Regions from separate parts of the Achromobacter sp. FW305-C-13 genome, predicted to be linked through region 2. Evidence: predicted binding sites of a transcription regulator. Region 2 holds the regulator's gene; each other region holds the start of a gene.
What was found. The regulator LexA, encoded in region 2, represses DNA repair genes until DNA is damaged. The targets are predictions, from matches to a motif close to ACTGTATNNNNATACAGT.

Region 1 (4,479 bases), 440 kb from region 2:
GGCGATGACGGGCGCCTCCAGGGTGAAGTGGTTCAGCTTTTCGCGCAGCAGATGCAAAAGCTGCGGCGCCTGCCAGACGGGTTGGGCCAGCGCCAGTTCCAGTTCGGTGGGCGGGCGGGCGTGGCGGCCGCGTTCGTGTTCCATGCTGAGCACCACGCGCTGCACCGCCAATTGCCGGGCGGTCAGCCAGCCGCCCAGTTGTTCGGCCAGCCGGCGCGCCACCGCCAGCACGGCGTCGGTGTGTTCGACGTAGTCCGTGAGTTCGAGGCGCCGCGAAAACTGGTGGGGCGGTTCGATCCAGCGATAGAGTTCGGGCGCCTGCCCATAGGCGGCGTCCAGGGCGTGCAGCAGGTCGGGCGTGCTGCGCCGTTGCAGGCCGGCGCGCGGCAGGGCGCGCAGGTCTGCCAGCGTATGGCAGCCGATGTCGTCCAGCCAGTCCCGGCGCGGTTGCGCCTGGGGCAGCAGCGCCAGCGGCAGCGCGTCCAGCCGGCGCGTCAGCGTGGGCAGGGTCAAGGTGCGCCGGGGCACGCGGCGGCCGGGGCGGTGCGCCAGCAGCCACGCGCCCGTGGCGGTGGGGGCCATGCCCAGCGCCACGCGCAGGTCCAGGGCCTGCAACGTGGCGCGGACCCGCTGGCTGAGCGCGCGGGGGCCGCGAAAGAACATCAGGCTGGCGCCCACGTTCAGCAGCACGGTGTCGTCGCCAGCCAGGGCGACTTCGGGCGTGTACTGCAGCAGGGCCAGCGCCGCGCCCAGCAGGGCGTCGGCTTCGGTTTGGGGCTGGCGCGGCAACAGTTCGACGTCGGGGGCGATAGCCGCCGCGCCGGCGCGGCGCATGCCCGGCTTGACGCCGGCCTGGCGGGCGGCGGGGGTGAGGGCGGCGACGCGTTCCTGGTCCAGGACGGCGAACGCCTGCCCTTCAAGCGGCCAGTGCGGGCGTAGTGCGTCCAGCGGCAGGCAGCGCAGGAAGACGGCGATCCAAAGGCGCATGGCGGGGGGAAGAAGGCGTAAGGGCGCCGGGTTCCAGGGCGACGTACAGCGGCGTGTCGCAGACCGGACCCCGGCGTTTCAGGATGTGGACGGACAATCCGCCCGGAGCGGGCGCAAGCGCCAGCCGCAACGGGGCGGGGGTGGCGTGCTGCGCTGCGCTGGCCGGGCGCACGGCGATGAACAGCAAATCGCTGGCCTGGGCCGCCAGATGCAGGCGGCGCAGGGATTCGGGGCGCACGTGGGGCAGCCAGCAGATCAGGGCGCCGCAGCTGCCGTTCTTCAGGATCTGTTCGGTGGCCCATAGCGTATCGACGGGCTTTTGCGGCGCCACCCACAGCAACTGCCGGGGATCCAGCCGCCAGCTCATCCAGCTGGCGATATGGGGGGCGTGCGGCGGTTGCACCAGGGCGATGCGCCGGCGCGTTTCCAGTTGGGCCAGCGCCGGGCGCAGCAGGCGGATTTCGCCGATGCCGGGGTGCGGGGTCAGCAGTTCGATCAACGCACCCAACGGCCAGCCGCCGTCCGGCAGCTCGGCGGAAAGCGAAGCGTGCCCGGTGGGCAGGTTGCGGGCGGCGCCTTTGGCCATCTGGGTGGCGCGCCACAACGCGGGGTGGATACGTTCAGGGGACTGCATGGCGGGTAAGGCCCGGGTCGGGAAAGGGAAAGGCTTATGCTGTATGAATATACAGTATTGTACCGGCCTTCCAGCCCCCGTGGATCGTCCCGGACGATATCGTTATCATGTGATCTGGCCCCGGTTCGGGTTGCCGCCCCAAGGGCTTGCGCCCGTAACATTCCCCCTTTTCCCTTGCCCATGCCGACTTCCCCCTTCGACCCCGCCGCCACCGCGGAACTCCTGCTTGACCAATGGCGTCGCGAGACCCAGCTCGAGGCCCTTCCCGTGGCGCTGCGGCCCCAAACCCTGGCGGAAGGCTACGCCGCGCAGGACGCGCTGTTCCGCGCCGCGGGCGGGGTGCGGGGCGGATGGAAACTGGGGGTCGGCAGCCCGGCGCAATTGCGCGCCGGCAACCTGTCGCGGCCCTTGATCGGCCAGCTGGAAGCACAGCGCCTGCACCGCTCGGGCGCCCAGGTGCGTCTGCCTTTGAATGCGCCCGTCACCGTGGAATGCGAGATCGCGTTCGTCCTGGCGCGCGACCTTCCCCCGCTAGCGGGGCGCGAGGTCGATCCCGCCGACATCCGCCACGCCTGCGTCACGTTCGAATTGGTGCGTTCGCGCTTCGTCGACCGCCGCGCGGTGGGGTGGCCCAGTTTCGTGGCCGACAACGTCGGGTTCGAGGCCCTGGTCGTGAGCGCACCGTTCAGCGACGGCCTGGATGCCGATCTGCTGCGTCAGGTTGATGCGTCGGCGGCGGTGTCGCTGGACGGGCAGGTCAAGGCCCGCGCGCAGACCGGCGACGATGCGACGGACCCGCTGCGTTCGCTGGCGGCGCTTTACGCGCACGCGGCCGACCGGAACGTGATGCTGCGCGCCGGCGAGATCGTCTCCACCGGCGCCATGTGCAAACCCTTCGATATCGTGGGGGCAGGGCACGTCCTGCGCGCCACCTACCTCGACCAGGAGCTGACGCTCAGCCTCTAGAAGCGCATGTCCGCGTACTTGACCCAGCGCGACCGCTTCACCACGCGATGGCCGATCCACAGCGCCATGAACAGCGGGATGGCCAGATAGGTCGACACCACCCCGATCCAGTCGATGCGTTCTTCCAGGAAGGCCTGGTAGTTCTGGCCCAGTGTCACGACCAGGCACAGCACGAAGGCCAGCAGCGGGCCGAATGGGAACAGGCCGGCCTTGTAGGGCAGGTCGGCCGTGTCATAGCCGTGCTTCACGTAGCCTTGGCGGAAGCGGTAGTGGCTGACCGCGATGCTCAGCCACACGATGAATTCCGTCATGCCCGCAAAATTCAGCAGCCAGATGTAGACCGCCTTCGGGCTGTACACGACGCTGAACAGGCACAGGCAGGCAAGCGCGGTGGTGGCCAGCAGCGCATACAGCGGCACGCCGTTGGCGGTCAGCCGCTTGAAGAGGGCCGGCGCCTGGCCTTCGGCCGCCATGTTGAACAGCATCCGCGTGGCGGCGTACATGCCCGAATTGCCGGCCGACAGCACGGACGTCAAGATGACGGCATTCATCACCGTGGCGGCCGACAGCAGCCCCGCATGCTGGAACACCAGCGTGAACGGGCTGACGGCGATGTCCTCGACTTCGTTGCGCAGCAGTTGCGGGTCGGTGTAGGGGACCAGCAGGCCGATGATCAGGATGGCCAGCACATAGAACAGCAGGATGCGCCAGAACACGTTGTTGATGGCGCGCGGCACGTTGCGGCGCGGATTTTCCGATTCGCCCGCGGCCACGCCCACCAGTTCGGTCCCCTGGAAGGAATAGGCCACCACCATCGCCACGCCGACCCAGGTGGCCGCGTTGCCCACGAACGGCGCGTCGCCGACCTTCCAGTTGACCAGCCCGACCGGGTCGCCGCTATGGATGATGCCCACCAGCATGCCCAGCCCCACCGCGATGAAGCACAGGACGGCAACGACCTTGATGATGGCGAACCAGTATTCGGCCTCCCCGAAGCTGCGCGCCGAAAACGCGTTCAGGCCGAAGGTCAGCGCCAGGAAGGCGACGCTCCATATCCAGCCTGGCGTGTCCGGCAGCCAGTACGCCATGACCAGTTGGGCGGCCACCACGTCCACGGCAACCACCGTGGCCCAGCTGATCCAGAAGTTCCAGCCCAGTGCAAAACCGAAACCCGGGTCCACATAGCGCGACGCATAGGTGCAGAACGAGCCCGATACCGGCATGAAGGTGGCCAGTTCGCCCAGGCTGGTCATGATGAAATACACCATCAGGCCGATCACCAGGTAGACCAGCAGGGCGCCGCCCGGGCCGGCTTGGGCGATGGCGGCGCCGGAGGCGACGAACAGGCCGGTGCCGATGGCCCCGCCCAGCGCTATCATCGTAAGGTGGCGTGCCTTGAGCACGCGGTGCAGCTGATTCTGGCTCGCAGGCGTGGCGCCCGAGTCGGTTGTCGGTGTTTGCATTACAGGGGTAAAAGAAGGCCGTTGCGGCGGTAATCCGGCTCAAAGCCTGCCTGCCGTCCGCTTTAAGCCGCGCATTTTACAATGCTGTCATCAGGGCGTAGCCCACCGGTCTTATGCCAGCACGGAGCAGTCTCATGGCGTCTTCCAGTTCTCTTGAATTCCTTCCCGAACCCGGCGTCGATGTGCGCCAGTTGTTCATCCTGCTGCATGGCGTGGGCGGTTCGCCCGAAAACCTGCGGCCGATGGCCGAAGCGGTCCGCACGGCGTTTCCCAGCGCGGCGGTCCTGGTGCCCGAAGGGTTCGAACCCTTTGACGGCGGCGCAGCGGGCCGGCAGTGGTTTTCGGTGCGCGGCGTGACCGAGGACAACCGCCCCGAACGCGTGGCGCAGGCCATGCCGCCCCTGGAAGCCTATGTGCGCGAAGCGCAGG
Region 2 (4,479 bases):
CCACGCGTTCCACCGTGTCGATGTCGGAGTGCAGATAGCGCACCTTCACCCCGTGCTCGCTCAGGAAGTCCGTCAGGTCTTCCGCCATGCGCTTGGTCAGGGTGGTGACCAGCACACGCTCGCCCAGCGACACGCGCGCCTTGATCTGGCCCAGCAGGTCGTCCACCTGGGTGCGGGCCGGCAACACCTCAACCAAGGGATCGACGAGCCCCGTGGGCCGTACGACCTGCTCGACCACATTGTCCGCGTGCTCTTTCTCGTAGGCGGCCGGCGTGGCCGACACGAAAACGCACTGGCGCATCCGCGTTTCGAATTCCTCGAGCTTGAGCGGCCGGTTATCCAGCGCCGACGGCAGGCGAAAGCCGTACTGCACCAGGGTTTCCTTGCGCGAGCGGTCGCCGCGGTACATGCCGCTCAGCTGCCCGATGGTGACGTGGCTTTCGTCGATGAACATCAACGCGTCCGACGGCAGGTAATCGATCAGCGTGGGCGGAGGATCCCCCGGCGCCGCGCCGGACAGGTGCCGCGAGTAGTTTTCGATGCCCTTGCAGAAACCCAGCTCCTGCAGCATCTCCAGGTCGAACCGGGTGCGTTGCTCCAGCCGTTGCGCCTCGACCAGATGGCCATCATCGACGAAGCGCTTGACGCGTTCGCGCAGCTCTTCCTTGATGGTCTCGATGGCGCGCAGGACGGTGTCGCGCGGGGTCACATAGTGCGAGCCGGGGTAAACGGTGAACCGCGGCAGCTTCTGGCGGATGCGGCCGGTCAGCGGGTCGAAGAGCTCCAGGCTTTCGATCTCGTCGTCAAACAGCGTCAGGCGCAGGGCGAGTTCGGCACTTTCCGCCGGAAAGATGTCGATGGTCTCGCCACGCACCCGGAACACGCCGCGGGTGAATTCCGCGTCGTTGCGCGTGTACTGCATCGCCACCAGGCGGGCCAGGATCTCGCGGCGGGAAATCTGGTCCCCGCTACGCAGGATCAGCACCATCGCGTGATAGTCGCCCGGGTTACCAATACCGTAGATGCACGACACCGTGCCCACGATGATTGTGTCCCGACGCTCCAAGAGGCTCTTGGTGGCCGACAGCCGCATCTGCTCGATGTGTTCATTGATGGACGAATCCTTTTCAATGAACAGGTCGCGCGTGGGCACGTAGGCCTCGGGCTGGTAGTAATCGTAGTAAGAGACGAAATACTCGACGGCGTTCTTCGGGAAGAACTCCCGCATTTCAGCGTAGAGCTGCGCCGCCAGCGTCTTATTAGGGGCCAGTACCAAGGCGGGCCGCCCCATCCGGGCGATCACGTTGGCCATGGTGTAGGTCTTGCCCGATCCCGTCACGCCCAGCAGCGTCTGGAACATGAGGCCATCTTCGACCCCCTGCGTCAGGCCGTCGATGGCCGCGGGCTGGTCGCCTGCAGGAGGATAAGGCTGATAAAGCTGAAATGGGCTGTCCGGATACTCGACGAATCCGGGCTTCACTTCCCGCCCCGGCAGGGGCGCAGCCGATGCCGACGCCGCCGTCAGATCCGCAGCGAGATCATCATTCAGATCTCCCGCGCTGCTCGGGTCTATTGGGCTCTTGGGCATGCTAGACTGTTCCAGGGTAAACCCCCCATTATCCACAGCACACCGTACTGCGTCCACCCATCCTCATCAGAGTCCCATGAGCAACCTTTTCGATTCCGTCGAACTCGCGCCGCGCGACCCCATTCTTGGTCTGAACGAACAATTCAACGCGGATACGCGTCCCGGTAAAGTCAACCTGGGCGTGGGCGTGTACTACGACGATCAGGGACGGATCCCCCTGCTGGGCGCCGTACGCAAAGCCGAAACCGCCCGCATCGAGGCCGCCGCCGCACGCGGCTACCTGCCGATCGAAGGCATCGCCGGCTACAACCAGGGCGCTCAAGCGCTGCTGCTGGGCAAAGAATCCCCGTTGGCCGCCGCCGGCCGCGTTCTGACCACCCAGGCTCTGGGCGGCACGGGCGCGCTGAAGATCGGCGCCGACTTCCTGCGCCAGTTGCTGCCGACCTCCAAGGTCCTGATCAGCAACCCCAGCTGGGAAAACCACCGCGCCCTGTTCGAGCGCGCTGGCTTCGAAGTCGGCACCTACTCGTACTACGACGCCACCACCCGCGGCCTGAATTTCGACGCCATGCTGGCGGACCTGAAGGCCGCACCGGCCAAGACCGTCGTCGTGCTGCACGCGTGCTGCCATAACCCGACCGGCGTGGACCCCACCGCCGACCAGTGGAAGCAGATCGCCGCCGTCGTGAAGGAAAACAATCTGGTCCCGTTCCTCGACATCGCCTACCAGGGCTTTGGCGAAGGCTTGACGGAAGACGCCTCGGTCGTGCGCCTGTTCGCCGACCTGGACATGACCATGTTCATCAGCTCGTCGTTCTCGAAGTCGTTCTCGCTGTACGGCGAACGCGTGGGCGCACTGACGGTCGTGGCTGGCAGCAAGGAAGAAGCCACCCGCGTGCTGAGCCAGTTGAAGCGCGTCATCCGCACCAACTACTCCAACCCGCCCACCCATGGCGGCACGGTGGTGTCGACGGTGCTGAACACGCCGGAACTCTTCGCCATGTGGGAAGAAGAACTGGCCGGCATGCGCGACCGCATCCGCCTGATGCGCAAGCAACTGGTCGAGAAGATCAAGGAACACGGCGGCAAGCAGGACTTCAGCTTCGTCCTGCAGCAACGCGGCATGTTCTCGTATTCGGGCCTGACCGCCGCGCAAGTGGATCGCCTGCGTGAAGAACACGGCGTCTACGCCGTTTCCAGCGGCCGCATCTGCGTCGCCGCCCTGAACAGCGGCAACATCGACAAGGTTGCCGCCGGCATCGCCGCCGTGCTGTAACCCAGAGCTTGGGCCATCTGGCCTGATTGCTGAAAAACGGAGCCTTCGGGCTCCGTTTTGCTGAAGGGGCCCTGGACTGGCTTGCTTTTTTGCGCTACGTCCCCCAGAATGGCGCTGTATATATGTACAGTCCGCTCGCACCGGATCATCGCCATGGCCAGCAAACTTACAGATCGCCAGCAACAAATCCTGGACCTCATCCGGCAAACCGTCACGCGCACCGGCTTCCCGCCGACGCGTGCCGAAATCGCCCAGGCCCTGGGTTTCCGTTCGCCCAACGCGGCGGAAGACCATCTCAAGGCATTGGCCCGCAAGGGCGCCATCGAGCTTACCGCCGGCGCCTCGCGGGGCATCCGCCTGAAGGACGGCGCCTCCGCCTCTTCGCAGGCTTCCCTGCCCATACCCTCGCTGGCGCAGCTGCTGCTGCCGCTGGTGGGCCGTGTCGCCGCCGGCAGCCCCATTCTTGCCGCTGAACACGTCGAACGCGAAGTGGGCGTCGACCCCCACCTGTTCGCGCAAGCGCCCGACTACCTGTTGAAGGTGCGCGGCATGAGCATGCGTGACGCCGGCATCCTCGAAGGGGATCTGCTGGCCGTGAAGAAGGCCTCTGAAGCCCGCAACGGCCAGATCGTCGTGGCCCGCCTGGGCGACGACGTCACCGTCAAGCGCCTGCAGCGCACCAACGGGCATATCGAGCTTCTGCCCGAAAACCCGGACTTCCAAACGATCGTGGTGGAAGCCGACCAGGAATTTGCACTGGAAGGCATTGCGGTTGGCCTGATCCGCACGCACGCGCTGCACTAGCCCGTCCTTCAAAGCCTCTGGCGCCAACGCGCCCTTGGCGCAAAAGAAAAACCCCGCCGCAGCGGGGTTTTTCATTGGGCGCCCTCTTTCGAAGGCGCCCTTGGGGTCGTGATCAGTGCTTGAGCACCGGATCGGTCGAACCCGGCTCAGCCGGCTTGGCCACCAGGGGCTCCTTTACCGCTTCTTCCTCAGCCAGCGGCTCAGGCAGACGTTCCAGGGCCAGTTCGAGCACCTTGTCGATCCAACGGACCGGCACGATCTCAAGGTGGTTCTTGACGTTGTCCGGGATCTCCGCCAAGTCCTTGACGTTTTCTTCCGGGATCAAGACCGTCTTGATGCCGCCACGGTGCGCAGCCAGCAGCTTTTCCTTCAGGCCGCCGATCGGCAGCACTTCGCCGCGCAGCGTGATCTCGCCGGTCATGGCAACATCGGCACGCACCGGGATGCGCGACAAAGCCGAAACCATGGCGGTCGTGATCGCGATACCCGCGGACGGACCGTCCTTGGGGGTCGCGCCTTCCGGCACGTGCACGTGCATGTCGTGCTTCTCGAAGACGCTGTCAGCAAACCCCAGACGGCGGGCACGCGAGCGCACCACCGTACGAGCCGCCTCGACCGACTCCTTCATCACATCGCCGAGCGAACCGGTGCGCTGGATGACGCCCTTGCCGGGCATGTCCGCGACTTCGATCGTCAGCAGGTCGCCACCGACTTCCGTCCACGCCAGGCCGGTCACCTGACCGATCTGGTTTTCCTTTTCGGCCATGCCGAAGGTGTAGCGGCGCACGCCCAGGTAGTCGCTCAGGTTTTC
Region 3 (4,479 bases), on a different contig from region 2:
CGATAAGGTTCATTAGAACTCCTAGATCATCATGTCTTTGCGGACTAAAACTTTTGCCGTTCGATGTTGTTCACGTGAAGCTGGCCATCGGGGCGCGCCACTGGGGCAAACCGCGGGGCTGACTACGCGTATGTATTGCCGGCAACCCGAAGGGTCTACGCACAATACTCGTACCGCAAGCAGAGGATGAGATTTGGCAAACCAATGATTCTACACCAAAAATTCGCCTGAGCGTCTAGTAGAATGGCGACCTTCTGGTGGCTTTGCTGTACCCTTGCCACTTCTGTAACAAACACGTCATCTGACGCTGTTCCCACATGTCGTATACATCCCTGTTATTGGTCATCCTGGCGGCGATGGCCCACGCAACGTGGAATCTGCTTGCCAAGCGCGCGGCCATGGTGGGTGCCCCGTTCGTCTTCGCGTACGGGTTGTGCGCCTCGGTGCTGTATGCGCCCTGGGTGATCTGGGTGTTGATGCACGACGGCATGACCTGGACCTGGCCCGTGGTGGCCGCAATCCTGACGTCCAGCTTGTTGCATCTTGGCTACAGCCTGTGCCTGCAGCGCGGTTATCAGGTGGCCGACCTGTCTGTGGTGTACCCCATTGCCCGCGGCACCGGGCCCCTGCTTTCCACCACCGGTGCCTTCCTGCTGCTGGGCGAACCTGCCACCAGCACCGGCATCATCGGCATGCTGTGCGTGGTGATCGGCGTGCTGCTGATCGCGACCCAGGGGCGGCTGGCCATCTTCAAGCAGGCGCAAGCCTGGGTGGGGGTGCGCTGGGGCGTAGTGATCGGCCTGTTCATCGCGGCCTATACCGTGGTGGATGCCTACGGCGTCAAGGTATTGCTGATCAGCCCGGTGCTGTTCGACTGGTTTACCTGTGTGACCCGCACGGTCATGATGACCCCCCACATGGCGGCCCGGCGCGCTCAGGCCTGGGAATCCATGCGTGGGCACTGGCATCTGGCGCTGGCCGTGGGCCTGCTGTCGCCGCTGGGATACATCCTGGTGCTCTATGCCTTGCGCAACGGCGCGCCGCTAAGCCTGGTGGCTCCTGCACGCGAAATGTCCATGATGCTGGGCACTTTGGCCGGCATGTTCCTGCTGCGCGAAAAGGTGGGTCCCGGCCGTCTTGCCGGTTGCCTGTCCATTTTGGCGGGCGTCATTCTGCTGGGTTCCAGCTAGACCGTCCCGGCCATTCGGCGCACTGCCCGGCCGCTCAGAACCCCGCGGCCGCCCCCAGCCACATCAGGCCGGGGATGATTGCGCCCCAAGCCAACACCATCACCACATCAATCACCATGGCCTTCATGGTGACTTGGGACGTCACGGGTTCGACCGTGGCGTTGCCCAGGCTGCGCTCGCGCACAGCGGGCGCAGCAGGCACGCTGGTTACCACCGGTGCGATCGGAGCCGCGGGGCGAACCGTCGGCGCCGACACCGGCAGCACCGCCGCCTGGCCCGCGGCGCCTTCGTCCACCGGCGCCGGCGGGAACGGCCACCGGGCCGGCATGGAGCCCGGGCGCACTCGGTGACGCGGTTCGGCATCCGCCGACGACGTGGTCCAGGGCATGGCCAGGCCCGCCAACTTGGCGCAAACCGCGCGGGCGCGATGCGCGCTGCGACGCAGCGGGTTCAGCGAGACGGCAAGCTCGTCCGACAAGACGGAAATATCAGCGGTGTTCATAGGAACTCCTTGGAGAAACGATTCCATGCCGCGGCGAGCACCGCGGTATCGACCGGCGATCAATCGAACAATGACAACTGGCCCGCGGCCATGGCGCGCAGTTGGCGCGCACCGCGGCCCACTGCGCCGCTGACCGCCGGCAACCCATCAGAAAAGGGGACCCCTGAAGACGCTTGCGCGCCAACCGGGGATTGAAAATCGGAAGAGGACGCTGCGGACGCACCCGAAGGCACCGATGCGGCCGCGGCGAACAGCGACGGCGTCGCATTCGGGGCCAGAGGCGGCTGGAAACGGTCGCAGTCCAGGGCAAGCCGATGGCGGTTCAGCCCGAGCTTTCGGGTGGCCACGGCGAACCGTTGGCGCAGCAGATCGGCCCAGATGCCGGTGCCGCGCATGCGGGAGCCGAAATTCGGGTCGTTGCGGCGGCCATTGCGCAGGTCTTCAATGCGGTGCAGCACGCGCTGGGCGCGGTCGGGAAAATGGGCGTTCAGCCAGTCTTCGAACAGGGTCTTGACCTCCCACGGCAGGCGCAAGACGGTATAGCTGGCGTAATGCGCGCCGGCCGCCTTGGACTCCTGGAGGATGTGTTCCATGGATTCGTCGTTGATGAACGGGATGACCGGCGCCACCAGCACGCCCACCGGCACGCCGGCCTCGGTCAGGGTGCGCACGGTCTCCAGTCGGCGCCAAGGCGCGGCGGCGCGGGGTTCCAGCGTGCGGGCCATGCCGGCGTCGAGAGACGTGATGCTCATGTAGACCACCACGAGCTTCTGTTCGGCCAGCGCGGCCAGCAAGTCCACGTCGCGGGCGACCAGCGCGTTCTTTGTAACGATGGTGAGGGGATGCCGGGTTTCCAGCATCAGTTCGAGCAAGCCGCGCGTTAGCCGCCATTCGCGTTCGATGGGCTGGTAGGCGTCCGTAGCGGAACCGATGTTGATGGGCGACGGCTTGTAACCGGGGCGGCCGAGCTCAGCCCGCAAGGCCTGCACGGCATTGGCCTTGGCTACCAGCCGGGTTTCGAAGTCCAGCCCGGGAGACATCCCCAGGTAGGAATGCGTGGGCCGGGCGTAGCAGTACACGCAGCCATGTTCGCAGCCCCGGTAAGGGTTGACGGCCACATCAAACGGAATATCGGGTGAATCGTTGCGCGACAGCATCTTGCGCGCTTCTTCGGCCGTGACCGTGGTTTTGGGAGCGGCAGGCGCAAGACGTGAATCCGGCAGGATCGGAATGACCCGTGCGGCGGACGATGCATCGGAAGGAAATTCGGGGACGGACTCTACGAAATCCGCCGGCAGACCGGACGCGGACCAGCCGTCATCGACCTGCACGCGGTCATCGCGCTGAAAGCGATGCCGAACATTAGTAACCGCACCCCGACCGCGCAAGGCGGCGGGGGCGGCAGCCGGGGACCCAGAACCGGCGGGAAAAGAATGATCGGTGCGTGCCATAAAAACTACTGTACAAAAACACAGTGGTTTTGACAAGCACCAAAAGCCTTTTCGTAAGACAGCCCCACTTTACCGCAAGACGCGGGCCTCGTCTGAACAAATCGATTTCATCAGGCGATATGGCCCGGAGAGCCGCACCAGCATTGGATTTGGAAGAAAAACAACAGCAAAATCCGGGCTGAAAATCCGTTGTTTTCCAGCCCGTTCAAGCTTCAGCGCAACATGCCCGCCGCCGCGGTCTGATGCGTGGCCTCATCGATCAGGATGAAGGCTCCCGTGGCCGGCACATCAGCATAGCGATCGACCGCCAACGCCTCGCGCGTGGTGAATGTCACGCGTCCGATGTCGTTCATGCGCAAGGTGCCTTCGGTGTTCTCGACCTCCTGCAATTCGTGGATGTCGCGATGCGAGAGCACCGCGCGGATCTTCGCCGACGTCAATCGCGTGCCGGACTTCAGCAGATACTTGCGCGCTGGATTCAACGCCTGCGCATCCAGCCAGCACAGCTCGGCTTCGAACTCGCGCGCCACTTGCGCGGGCGCAGCCGTGTGCACGATCACATCGCCGCGAGACACGTCCACGTCGCGGTCCAGCACCAGCGTCACTGAGTCTCCGGCCACCGCTTCCTCCTGCGCGCGATCGAAGACGCGTACTTCGCGCACCACCGCCGTCACGCCCGACGGTTGCACGGTGACCGCATCGCCCGGGCGCACCACGCCGCTGGCCACGCGACCCGCATAGCCACGGAAATCATCCTTGCGGTCGCCATCGTGGCGCGCCACCCATTGCACGGGAAAGCGCAACGGCAGCGCGCGACCATCACTGGCCAGGTCCAGCGATTCCAGCAGCGCCAAGAGGGGCTGGCCTTCGTACCACGGTGTCTTCGGCGACAGCGTGACGACGTTGTCGCCGTTCAACGCCGACAGCGGCAGCGCATCGAAATGCGCGAAGCCCAGCTTGCCGGCCAGATCGGCATAGGCATCGCGGATGCGCTCGAACACGGCGCGGTCCCAGTCCACCAGATCCATCTTGTTGACCGCCACCACGATGTGCCGGATGCCCAGCAGGCGCGCGATGGTGCTGTGCCGCTTGGTCTGGGCCAGCAACTTGCCGTCGGCCGCGCGCGTGGCGTCGATCAGGATGACCGCGACGTCGGCCGTCGAGGCCCCCGTGACCATGTTGCGCGTGTACTGCTCGTGCCCTGGCGCGTCGGCAATGATGAATTTGCGCGTCGGCGTGGAGAAGTAGCGATAGGCCACGTCGATGGTGATGCCCTGCTCCCGCTCGGCTTCCAGCCCGTCGGTCAGCAACGAGAAATCGATCCCGTCGCCCGCCA
Region 4 (4,479 bases), 280 kb from region 2:
ACGAGGACTTCGACCAGGCCGTGCGCCACGGCAAGGCTCGCGACGGGCATTCGCTGTATCCGGCCATGCCGTACACCGCGTACGCCAAGGTCACGCCCGATGACGTGAAGGCGCTGTATGCCTACTTCATGCATGGCGTGGAACCGGTCAAGCAGGAAAACAAGGACACGGACATCTCGTGGCCCATGTCGATGCGCTGGCCCTTGACCGTGTGGCGCTGGATGTTCGCACCGGACGTCGTCAGCGGCCCCGCTGCGAGCGACTTGAAGGGCGCTGACCGCGAAGCGCTGCTGCGTGGCCAGTACCTGGTCGAAGGCCTGGGCCATTGCAGCACCTGCCATACGCCGCGCGGTTTCGCCTTGCAGGAAAAGGCGCTGAGCGACGCGGACGGCTCGGCCTTCCTGTCGGGCGGCGTGGTGGAAGGCTGGCTGGCCAAGAACCTGCGCGGCGACGCCACCGACGGCCTGGGCAACTGGACGAAGGAAGACATTGCTGTCTTCCTGAAGTCTGGCCGCAACGGCCATTCGGCTGCGTTCGGCGGCATGGCGCAAGTGGTCGAGGACAGCACGCAGCACTTGTCCGACGCCGATCTGAACGCCATTGCGGTGTATCTGAAGAGCTTGCCGCCGGTCAACAAGGACGCGACCAAGCCGTTGGCCTATGACGAGTCCGTGGCGCAAGCGCTGCGTACCGGCAAGGATAAGAGCGATGGCGCGATGGCGTTCCTGAACAACTGCGCCGCCTGCCACCGCAGCACCGGCAAGGGTTATACGGAAACGTTCCCGCAGTTGGCGCTGAGCTCGACGGTGAATTCCGCCGATCCGGCCTCGCTGATCCACATCGTGCTCAAGGGCGCGCAGATGCCGGGCACGACGGCGGCGCCCACGGCCTACGCGATGCCTGGCTTCGACTGGCGCATGACCGACAAGGAAGTCGCCGACGTGGTGACCTTCGTGCGGTCCAGCTGGGGCAACAAGGGCGCGGCAGTCAGCGCGTCGGATGTGGCCAAGGTGCGCAAGGAAGTGGGGGCGGCCGCGCAGCCCGCGCGTTAACGCGCCCCGCGGTTCCGCAAGACGGTTCCGCATGATGGCGGCGCCGGAAAGTCCAGGCTTTCCGGCGCCGCTTTTTTATTTGATGCGTCGCGCCCAGATTGTCCGCCACGGGCAGACGCGGGGATTACCCGCCTGCTATGATTACTGGATAAAACACCAGCTATCCGGCCCGGCCGATGTTCCCCCCGCACCGTTACTACTACCTTCACAATTTCCAGCGCGCGCTGGCGTGGGTCGCTGACCGCTACGCCGACCTGCTGGATGCCGGCGAACGCCGTTTCCTGGAAGACTTCCAGGCCTTGCCGCAGTCGTCCCAGGCGTTGATGGTGCGCATGCTGATGCGGCGCGGGCCGTGGTTCCGCGCCAGCCGGCTGGTCTATGAGGAAATCGCCAGCACGCAGGATGCCGCGGCGCCGCTGCAGGCGCTGGGGTGGCTGGACGCCGACGCGCCAATGACGTTGGACGAGCTGTTCGCCCTGCATACCAAGCCCGAGCTTTGCCGCCTGTTTGGGGATGCCTCGGTCAAGCCGGCGGCGCGCAAGGCGGACCTGCTGGAGGCCTTGCGGGCTCGGCACGATGCGCCCCAGCCCTATGCGGCTTGGAACCCCGCGGCCGACGAGCCCGTGTGGCGCGTGATGGTGGGCGATCTTTGCGAACGCTTGCGCCTGATGTTCTTCGGCAACCTGTACCAGGACTGGTCGGAATTCGTATTGGCCGACCTGGGCGTGTTCCAGTACGAGGCCGTGCCGTTCGAGGCGTCGTCGCGGGCATTCCAGACGCGGGCGGACGTGGACGGCTATCTGGCCTTGCATGCCTGCCGGGCGGCGCTGGACGAAGGCGCCGAACTGGACGCCTTGCTGCGGGCGGTGGACGATTGCGCCAGCCAGAACCCCTGGCTGGAAAAGCGCCGCGCCAAGGTGCTGCTGCGGATCGGGCAGGCGTGCGAGCGGGTGCAGGACTGGGCGGCGGCGCAGCGCGTGTACGCGCGCTGCGCGTACCCCGGCGCGCGGCATCGCCGCATACGCGTGCATGAACGCATGGCGCAGTATGGCGAGGCCTTGGCGCTGGCCTTGCAGGCGCAATCCGCGCCCGAAAGCGAAGAGGAAAGCCAGCGCGTGGCGCGGATGCTGCCGCGCCTGTATCGGGGCGCGGGGCAGGGCGCGCCCGCGCGGGCGGCGGCCCCGGCCTTGCTGCGCACGGATCTGAGCTTGCTGCGGCCGGCCGAGCCGATGCCGGTGGAATTCGTTACCCGGGACCACCTGCATCAGGACGATGCGCCGGTTCACTACGTTGAGAACGCGCTGATCAATTCGCTGTTCGGCCTGCTGTGCTGGCCCGCCGTCTTTGCGCCGTTGCCGGGCGCGTTCTTCCATCCGTTCCAGCGCGCCCCGGCGGACCTGGATGCGCCGGATTTCCACCAGCGCCGCGCGGCTTTGTTCAACGACTGTCTGGGGCAGCTGGACACGCACGCGTATCGCGATGTGATCTTGCAGCGCTATGCGGAAAAATCGGGCGTGCAATCGCCGTTCGTGTTCTGGGGCGCGTTGTCGGACACGCTGTTGGCACAAGCGCTGGACTGCCTGCCGGCCGCGCATCTGAAGCTGTATTTCACTCGGCTGCTGCGGGACGTCAAGACCAACCGCTCGGGCTTTCCGGACCTGATCCGTTTCTGGCCGGCACAGCGCCGCTACGAACTGGTCGAAGTCAAAGGGCCTGGCGACAAGCTGCAGGATAACCAGATCCGTTGGCTGCAGTATTGCGTGTCGCATGGAATGCCGGTTCGCGTCTGCCACGTCAGTTGGCGGGAGGATGCCGCATGAGTTATGCCGTGGCGGTGCGTGCGCTGTGCGAGTTCACCGCGCGGGCGGGCGATCTGGACTTGCGTTTCACGCCGGCGCCGACGGGGCTGGAAGGAATGGCGGGCCACGCGGTGGTGACGGGCCGGCGCGGGCCGGCCTATGAAACCGAAGTGGCGCTGTCCGGCCAGCATGAAAACCTGCTGGTGCGAGGGCGGGCCGACGGCTACGACCCTATAGCCAACCAGCTGGAAGAGGTCAAGACGTATCGCGGCCAGTTGGACAGCGTGCGTGAGAACCACCGCGTGGTGCATTGGGCGCAGGCGCGCGCCTACGGCCATCTGTTGTGCCAGGCTCGCGGGCTGGAGCAGGTGCGGGTGGCCCTGGTGTATTTCAATGTCGTCACCGAAGAAGAAACGGTCCTGGTGGAAACGCACGAGGCGTCGGCGCTGGCGGCCTTCTTCCAGGAGCAATGCGGCCGTTTCCTGGCCTGGGCCAAGACCGAGCTAGCCCATCGGCAAGCGCGCGATGCCGCGCTGGAAAAGCTGGCATTTCCGCATGGCGAATTCCGTGCCGGGCAACGCGACCTGGCCGTGGCCGTGTACCGCACGGCGCGCGACGGCCGCTGCCTGATGGCGCAGGCGCCCACCGGTATCGGCAAGACGCTGGGCACGATCTTCCCGCTGCTCAAGGCCAGCCCCGGCACGGGCCTGGACAAGATCTTCTTCCTGGCGGCCAAGGGGTCGGGGCGGGGGCTGGCAGTCGAAGCGCTGGACACCGTCAATGCGCAGCCTGCGGCGCCCGCGCTGCGGGTGCTGGACCTGCAGGCACGCGACAAGACCTGCGAGCATCCGGATCTGGCCTGCCACGGAGATTCCTGCCCCTTGGCGAAAGGGTTTTACGACCGCTTGCCGCAAGCGCGCGAAGCGGCGTTGCAACACGTCCGGCTGGATGCGCCCACCGTACGCGCGACGGCCCGCGCGCATCAGGTGTGTCCGTACTACCTGTCGCAGGAGCTGATCCGCTGGAGCGACGTGGTGGTGGGCGACTACAACTATTACTACGACGCCACGGCGATGCTGTACGCCATGACGCAGGCCTACCAGTGGAAGGTGGCGGTGCTGGTGGACGAAGCCCACAATCTGGTGGACCGGGCGCGCCGCATGTACACGGGCGAATTGGACCAGGCATCGCTGTCCGCCGCGCGCTATGCCGCGCCCAAGGCGCTGAAAAAGCCGCTGGACGGCCTGCAGCGGTCTTGGAACGCGCTGAACAAGAAGCAGGGTGAACGGTATCAGGCCTACGAGATGGTGGCCCCGGGCCTGCTGACCGCCGTGCAGAAAGCGGTAGGCGCCATCATGGAGCACATGGCCGAGTCGCCGTTGGCGCAAGACGATCCCGTCCTGACGTTCTACTTCGAAGCGCTGCAGTTCATGCGCCTGGCCGAGCAGTTCGGTTCGCATGCGCTCTTTGACGTGACGCTGTCGGATGTGGGCGTGGCCAGCGCCAAGACGCGGCCGTCCACCTTGTGCGTGCGCAACGTGATCCCGGCGCCGTATCTGGCGGCGCGCTACGCGGCGGCGCACGCGACGGTGCTGTTTTCCGGCACGCTGAGCCCGCAGCAGTTCTAC

Region 1: a site for LexA is predicted at 1,660-1,677, ahead of imuA (translesion DNA synthesis-associated protein ImuA). Genes of this name have one in related genera too.
Region 3: a site for LexA is predicted at 3,151-3,168, ahead of AC3WMU_RS22625 (PA0069 family radical SAM protein). Genes of this name have one in related genera too.
Region 4: a site for LexA is predicted at 1,196-1,213, ahead of AC3WMU_RS03885 (VRR-NUC domain-containing protein). Genes of this name have one in related genera too.

Annotation. Positions count from the first base shown of each region.
Region 1 is NZ_JBYSYN010000001.1:1,039,550-1,044,028, forward strand. It holds gene AC3WMU_RS04620 (Y-family DNA polymerase) at 1-987, opposite strand, end outside; gene imuA (translesion DNA synthesis-associated protein ImuA) at 917-1,621, opposite strand; gene AC3WMU_RS04630 (2-keto-4-pentenoate hydratase) at 1,802-2,587, shown strand; gene AC3WMU_RS04635 (amino acid permease) at 2,584-4,050, opposite strand; gene ypfH (esterase) at 4,185-4,479, shown strand, end outside.
Region 2 is NZ_JBYSYN010000001.1:594,705-599,183, reverse strand. It holds gene uvrB (excinuclease ABC subunit UvrB) at 1-1,588, opposite strand, end outside; gene AC3WMU_RS02815 (amino acid aminotransferase) at 1,665-2,864, shown strand; gene lexA (transcriptional repressor LexA) at 3,018-3,668, shown strand; gene lon (endopeptidase La) at 3,781-4,479, opposite strand, start outside.
Region 3 is NZ_JBYSYN010000003.1:815,385-819,863, reverse strand. It holds gene rplS (50S ribosomal protein L19) at 1-13, opposite strand, end outside; gene AC3WMU_RS22635 (EamA family transporter) at 318-1,190, shown strand; gene AC3WMU_RS22630 (hypothetical protein) at 1,225-1,692, opposite strand; gene AC3WMU_RS22625 (PA0069 family radical SAM protein) at 1,752-3,143, opposite strand; gene AC3WMU_RS22620 (sulfate adenylyltransferase subunit 1) at 3,356-4,479, opposite strand, start outside.
Region 4 is NZ_JBYSYN010000001.1:875,516-879,994, forward strand. It holds gene AC3WMU_RS03880 (c-type cytochrome) at 1-1,052, shown strand, start outside; gene AC3WMU_RS03885 (VRR-NUC domain-containing protein) at 1,229-2,872, shown strand; gene AC3WMU_RS03890 (ATP-dependent DNA helicase) at 2,869-4,479, shown strand, end outside.